3 regions of the Micromonospora sp. USAFONa4 genome follow, and region 2 is predicted to be linked to each of the others. Evidence: riboswitches for the same ligand, from Rfam matches in the RefSeq annotation. Region 2 holds a riboswitch; each other region holds the start of a gene.
The links. A riboswitch is a leader RNA that binds a small molecule or an ion and turns the genes downstream of it on or off. The one in region 2 is predicted to bind cyclic di-AMP.
Positions count from the first base shown of each region.

Region 1: another riboswitch for cyclic di-AMP. It lies ahead of AC0OO9_RS06960 (coiled-coil domain-containing protein); the one in region 2 lies ahead of AC0OO9_RS15085 (C40 family peptidase).
Region 3: another riboswitch for cyclic di-AMP. It lies ahead of AC0OO9_RS24205 (C39 family peptidase); the one in region 2 lies ahead of AC0OO9_RS15085 (C40 family peptidase).

Region 1 covers NZ_CM170072.1:1,697,219-1,699,469, forward strand. Annotated here, with positions in the region: gene AC0OO9_RS06950 (HelD family protein) at 1-35, shown strand, start outside; gene AC0OO9_RS06955 (cation diffusion facilitator family transporter) at 112-1,029, shown strand; cyclic di-AMP (ydaO/yuaA leader) riboswitch at 1,183-1,314, shown strand; gene AC0OO9_RS06960 (coiled-coil domain-containing protein) at 1,328-2,251, shown strand, end outside.
Region 2 covers NZ_CM170072.1:3,445,194-3,447,444, reverse strand. Annotated here, with positions in the region: gene dcd (dCTP deaminase) at 1-273, shown strand, start outside; gene AC0OO9_RS15085 (C40 family peptidase) at 329-1,369, opposite strand; cyclic di-AMP (ydaO/yuaA leader) riboswitch at 1,382-1,516, opposite strand; gene AC0OO9_RS15080 (N-acetylmuramoyl-L-alanine amidase) at 1,755-2,251, shown strand, end outside.
Region 3 covers NZ_CM170072.1:5,492,766-5,495,016, reverse strand. Annotated here, with positions in the region: gene AC0OO9_RS24210 (alpha/beta fold hydrolase) at 1-122, opposite strand, end outside; gene AC0OO9_RS24205 (C39 family peptidase) at 228-1,073, opposite strand; cyclic di-AMP (ydaO/yuaA leader) riboswitch at 1,302-1,442, opposite strand; gene AC0OO9_RS24200 (acyltransferase family protein) at 1,763-2,251, opposite strand, start outside.

The sequences.
Region 1 (2,251 bases), 1.7 Mb from region 2:
CCCAGCGGCTGACCACCGTCGACCCGATCGGCTGAGCTGCCGTTACTTGCATACATAGCGATGTGAGCATAGATTGAACGTGAATCCGGACGCCTGACGGAGGGTGGGCGCGTGGGCGCAGGTCATGACCACCATCACGGGTCGGTGGCGAATGCCGCGCACCGCCACCGGGGCCGGCTCTGGGCGGCGTTCGGGCTGCTCGCCGGCCTCATGGTGGTGGAGGCGGTGGCGGCCTTCCGCACGGGCTCGCTGGCCCTGCTGAGCGACGCCGGGCACATGTTCACCGACGTGCTCGGCATCGGCATGGCGCTCGCGGCGATCGCCGCGACCCGGCGGGCGGGCGCCGACCCGCAGCGCACCTTCGGCCTCTACCGGCTGGAGGTACTGGCAGCACTGGCCAACGCCGCCCTGCTCTGCGGCGTCGCGGTCTACGTCGTGATCGAGGCGGTACGCCGCTTCGGCGACCCGCCGGAGGTGCTGGCCGGCCCGATGCTGGTGGTCGCCGTGCTCGGCCTGCTCGCCAACATCGGCGCCTTCGCGCTGCTGCGCTCCGGGGCGAAGGAGAGCATCAACGTCCACGGCGCGTACCTGGAGGTGCTCGGCGACCTGCTTGGGTCACTCGGCGTGATCGGGGCCGCGCTGCTGATCGCCACCACCGGCTGGTGGTGGGCGGACCCACTGGTGGCGGTCGCGATCGGGGTGCTCATCCTGCCGCGCACCTGGCGGCTCGGGCGGGCCGCGCTGCGCATCCTGGTGCAGGCCGCGCCGGAGCACCTCCAGGTGACCGCGGTGCACGACCGACTGGCCGCCGTGCCCGGCGTCGCCGAGGTGCACGACCTGCACGTCTGGACGCTGACCTCCGGGATGGAGGTGGCCTCGGCCCACCTGACCATGGCACCCGGCGCGGAGGTCGGCGCGGTGCTGGGCGCCGCCCGGGCCGCGCTGCACGACGACTTCCACATCGAGCACGCCACGTTGCAGATCGAGCCCGGAGCGTCGCGCGGGGCCTGCGGGTCGCTTGAGTGGTAATGAGGACAACCTTAAATCTGGGAGAGTATTGTGCGCTTATGCCGGATTTGACTGTTAGTGGACGTACACCCTGCGTCACCTGCGCTGCATCAGTCACACCGGCACCGGTAGGCTCGGCTTCGGCCTCCGCCAGGCGGCACCCACCGGTGCCGGCGGTGGCCGCCGCCTAATCGCCCGGCGGGGCGAACCGGGGAACCATGTTCGTGGGGTGCATCCGCTTCAGCGGTAGGGATCTTCCGTCCCGAACCCGTCAGCTAACCCGGTCGGCGGCTGACGGAAGGACACGTGTATGCCAGTGATGGCACCTGTACGACGACGTGCCGCCCGGACGGCGGCCCTGATCGCCACGATGCTCGCCCTCGGCGCCGCGGTGGCCCCGGTCACCGCCGCCCCGGCGGCGGCCGCCACCCGGGCCGGACTGCTCGCGGCGGCCCCCGGCCAGGACGAGGAGGGCGGCACCCCCGCCCTGCGGGCCCAGTTGGAGGCCGCCAGCAAGGGCTACCTCGACGCCAAGCGCGCCCTGGACACGTCGGCCAGGCGGCAGCAGCAGCTCGCCGCGCAGCTCAAGACCACCGAGGTCGAGCTGGCCGCGCACACCGCCAGGGTCGGCGAGATCGCGGGGGCGGCCTACCGCACCGGCCGACTCAGCGTGGCGTCCGCCCTACTCAACAGCAGCTCGCCGGACGGCTTCATGGACCGCGCCGCCGCCCTCGACGCGGTGGCCGCCAAGGAGGACCGGGCCCTGCGCGAACTCCAGGAGACCCGGGACCAGGCCACCCGCACCAAGCTCGCCCTGGACGGCGAGATCCGGGAGCAGCGCAAGCAGGTCACCGTGATGGCCAAGCGCAAGGAGCAGGCCGAGCGGGCGCTGACGGTCGCCAACCGCGAGCAGCAGCAACAGCGGCAGCAGTCCACGGGGGCGGGCACCTCGCCGGGCGGCACCTCCAGCAAGACGGCGAAGGCGGCCCCGCGCAACTCCGACGGCTCCTGGCCGCGCGAGTCGTGCAGCGTCAACGACCCCACCCCCGCCAACGGCTGCATCACGCCGCGCACCCTGCACGCGCTCAACCAGGCCAAGGCGGCGGGCTTCACCCGCTACGTCTCCTGCTACCGCCCCGGTGGCTCGGGCGAACACCCGAAGGGCCGGGCCTGCGACTTTGCGGCTCAGAAGGGCGGCTTCGGCGGCGACGCCACCGGCGGCGACCGGACGTACGGCAACAAC
Region 2 (2,251 bases):
TCACTGGGCCGGCTGGGCCTGCTCACCCACTCCACGGCGGGCTTCATCGACCCGGGCTTCTCCGGGCACGTGACCCTCGAACTGTCCAACGTGGCCAACCTGCCGATCACCCTCTGGCCGGGCATGAAGATCGGTCAGCTCTGCATCTTCCGGCTCTCGTCGCCGGCGCAGCACCCGTACGGCTCGGCCGTCTACGGCTCGCGCTACCAGGGGCAGCGCGGACCGACCCCGAGCCGCTCCTGGCAGCACTGGCGCACCTGGCCGACGCGCTGACCCGACCCCGTGGGCACGCGGAGGGCCCCCGCCGGGCGGGGGCCCTCCGCGCGACTCAGCCGGGGCGGCCGTAGCTGTGGATCGGGCCGTCGTCGACCTTCTTCATCTTGATCGGCACCCCGGCGCGGGAGGCGTGCACCACCCAGCCCCCGCCGACGTACATGCCGACGTGGTGCAGGTCGCTGTAGTAGAAGACGAGGTCGCCCGGGCGCAGCTCTCCCCGGCTGACGGACGCGGTGGCCCGGCGCTGCTGTGCGGCGTTGTGCGGCAGCGACACCCCCGCCTTCGCCCAGGCGGCGAGCATCAGGCCGGAGCAGTCGTACGAGTTCGGCCCCTCGGCGCCCCAGACGTAGGGCTTGCCGATCTGCGCGCAGGCGAACTTCACGGCGGTGCCGGCCGGGCCGCCGGGATAGCCGGCCGGGCAGGGGGCGGGACGCAGCGGTCCGCCGCCGCCGTTGCCGTAGACCCGCAGCCGCAGCTTCTGCAACCGGTCGATCTCGGCGTTGATCTGCTTCTTCTTCGCCGCGAGCTGGGCCTCGGTGCGGCTGAGCTGGACGACCATCCCGTCCAGCGGTGCCTTCCTGGCGGCCAACCGGTCGCGCAGCTCGGCGACCTGCCGCACGTCCCGCTGCTGGTGTTGGGCGAACTGGTCGAGCAGTTCGAGCTGCCCGATCATCTCGCTCGGTGAGCGGCTGCCCAGCAGGGCGTTGACGGCGGAGACGTTCTCGCCCTTGTAGGCGCGGGCCGCCAGCGCGCCGACCTTCTCCATCGCCTGGTCGACCTGCTTCTCCAGCGGCCCGATCTGCGCGGCGAGCGCGTCGGCCTGCTTCCGCCTGGCGGCGAGGTCCTGGCGGGTGGCGTTGTGCCGTTCGATGATCGGTTCGAGCTTGTTCCAGTCCTCGTCGATCTGCCGCTCGATCTCGGCGACCGTCGGTTCGGCGTGGGCCGCCGTGGCGCCGCCGGTCAGGACGACGGCGAACGCGGCCAGGGCGGCGAGGGCGGTGGTGCAGCGGTACCAGCGTGGGCGCGGCGCAGCCGTCACCGGGTCGGCGAGGGCCGACCGGGCCGACGGTGGCCGCGGGGCATGGTGTGCCACCGGGCTTCGTGCTCCTTCTTCCGTACCGCCTACCGGGTTAGCTGACGGGTTCGGGCGGGAAGGGGCGCCCTACCGCAGGGACTGCGGATTCACCCCGGGGAACCTGGGTCCCCGGCTCGCTCGGGAGCGACTCGGCGGTGTCGGACCGTCACCGCCCTGGTTGGACGGAATGTCACCGGCCGACGAAGGACCAGAGTAGAGACGACCGTTATCGATCCGCAACCCTACGGGCGGTGACACTCCGTACCCGTCCGGGTCGGGCGGATCCGCAACCCGGGCGACGAAGATTTTCTTCCTTCTGAAGTGTCTGACGGAAAGGTATTGACCAGAGGCGGCGGGCGGGGCGAAGGTGACCCCACCTTTGCCCGTCCGAACTGGGGGTCTGATGCACCTGTCAGCGACATCGAGGAGCAGACGCGTCCTGCTGGCCGCCGCCGTGGCCGCCGCCATGGCGACGACGCCGCTCACCGCCGCCGGGTCCGCCGCCGCGGCAGCGCCGGTGGACGACCGGCAGCAGCAGTACGCCGCCGCGGCCGCCGAGTACGGCGTACCGGAGAGCGTCCTGCTCGGAGTCTCCTACCTGCAGTCCCGCTGGGACACCAACGCCGGCACGCCGAGCACCAGCGGCGGCTACGGACCGATGCACCTCACCGACGCCGAGCACGTCGCCGCCCTCGCCGGCGGCACGCACCACGACGAGGGCACCGAGGACCCGCGCGGCGACGACTCCCGCCCGTCCCTCGCCGAGGCCCACGAGCCGCCGGCCGCCACGCCGCCCGCCGAGGCCGCGCTGCGGACCGTCGACGCCGCCGCCGGGCTGACCGGCGCCAGCGAGGAGTCGCTGCGGACGGACGTCACGGCGAACATCCGGGGCGGCGCGGC
Region 3 (2,251 bases), 2.0 Mb from region 2:
CGCCCCGCCCACCGATGCTCCAGCAGCGGCGCCCAGGGCAGCCACACGTCGCCGGTCGCGCCCATGCCGTGCAGGAGCAGGAGCACCCGCCGGCCGTCCCGGTCACCCGACTCATCGACCATGGGCGCAGTGTGCCACCCGTCGGGCGCCGCGGGCGAGGGCCGTGACCCGGACACGACATCGGGCGCCGACCCCCCGGGTGGGGAGCCGACGCCCGACGGCGTCGCTCAGGCGGAGTAGCCGCGGGTGGCGGCCCAGTTCGCCAGGGCGATGGTGCTCATCCAGTACGACGCGGCCGCCGGGTTCGCCGAGTCGGCGATCTTCACCAGCCGCCCCTCGTCCTGGTAGCCGACCACCGCGACGTAGTGGCCGCCGGGGAAGGAGTGCCAGCCGCCGTCGGTGTCCGTGGCGCTGCCGGCGACGTTGACCACGACGCCCCGCCCGTCGGCGATGGCCGCGACGACGTCGGCCTGGAGCCGGTCCATCTGGGCCGGGGTGGCGGCGCCACCGGGGATCATCCGGGTCCGGTACGGGTCGCCCTTCACCGTCGCGTTCAGCACGCGGGTGGTGTCCTCGGCCGAGTCGGTTCCCATCTGGTCGGTGCCCAGCTGGGCGCCGAGGGCGTCCTGGCTGCGCGCGATGCCGGCGGCGCTGAGGGCGTGCCGGACGGCCGCCGGACCACAGTTGTAGAAGGTGGTCTGGGCCTGGTAGTCGTAGTCCAGGCTCCTGGCGGCCGGAGGCTTCGGCGGCGCCGGCTTGCGGGTCAGGTCCGGGTCCGGGGCGGCGCTGGACGCGCTGGCCGACGGGGCGGCGCTGGACGCGACCGGGGCGGCACTGGACGGGGCGGGCGCGACCCGGGCCTGGCTGCGCGAGGCCGCCGCGTCGTCCCGCAGTTCGGTGGCGGCCACCGGGGCCTGCGCGGCGGCGGGGGCCTCGTCGCCTCCGGCCAGCAGCGCGCCCGTGCCCGACGCCAGCACGAGCGCCGCGGCGGACGCGGCGGCCAGCTGGTACGGACGCTCGGACGTGAGACGGCGCAGCTGTCGCTTGAGGTGGTGCTTCACGGTTTCCTCCACGGGCTCGGGGGTGAGCGGCCGTCGGTCCACGCCGAGGGCAGGGCGGACCGCCGCGCGGACGGGTGTCCGGGCGGGTGGTGGGCCACTCAGGGGATGCGCCCGGGACGCCGGGCGACGGACGGTGACCGGTGGGTCAGCTCATGACCTGCGGGCGGACGAGCGCGGTCACCGCGGCGCCGTGGAGACGGCGGCACAACCGAGGGGTGTACGGGTGTGGCATGAAGATGGAACTCCTTCCGACACCGCCGACCGGGTTAGCTGACGGATTCGGGCGGGAAGAACGCCCTACCACGGGCCCACGGCCCACGGATTCACCCCAACGAGCACTGGGTCCCCGGTTCGTCGTTCACGATTAGGCGGGTCGGCGCGGCGTCGCCTCTGGCGATCGGGTACCGCACCGGACGCGCCGACATTACTGGCCGGTCCGCGCCGTGCCAACCCCGTCCCACCTGCCTAAACCTTGATCGGGAGACAATTTTTGCGGGCACTTCGCCACTGACGCGACTCAATGGGACGACCGTTTCTGCACGCACCTTCAGGCGACAACGGGACAAGTGGCGGACATCGGCGCCGAAACCCCGGCAGGAATCGACCGGGCCGCGCCCGATGACCGGTTCGCCGGCGTGGTGACCGGCGTCACCGAAACGGTCGGGATTTCGTCGCCCGGACTCTCCGGCCGCCGGGGGCGCTCAGCGCGAGTCGGCGTACGTCGGTCGGTGGTCGCCCTGCGGGTCGGCGGCCCGGGGGCGCGGCACGGCGCTGCCCCGGTCCCCCCGCGCCGCCCCGGGGCCGCCGGGGTCCTGCCCGGCGCCGTCGGCGTCCTGCGGCGCCCGGGCCGGCCTGCGCGGGGTGAGCAGCCGCATCATCGGCGTCTCGACGAGACGGTGCAACAGGCCGGCCAGGGCCAGGTTGGCCAGCAGGAAGCCGAGCACCACCGCCAGCCCCCACCAGCCGGTGAAGCCGACGCCCCAGTCTCCGGTGAGCCGCAGGACGGTGATCATCACGAGGACGTGCACCAGATAGAAGGCGAAGGAGACCTCACCCAGCCAGATCATCGGCCGGGACCGCCACGGCGAGCGCCGCCCGCGCACGTCCGCGTCCGCCGCCGCGGCGATGACCAGGATGTACGCGACCGAGAGCAGCGCCGCCCACAGTTCGGCGCGGACCCACTGCGCGGC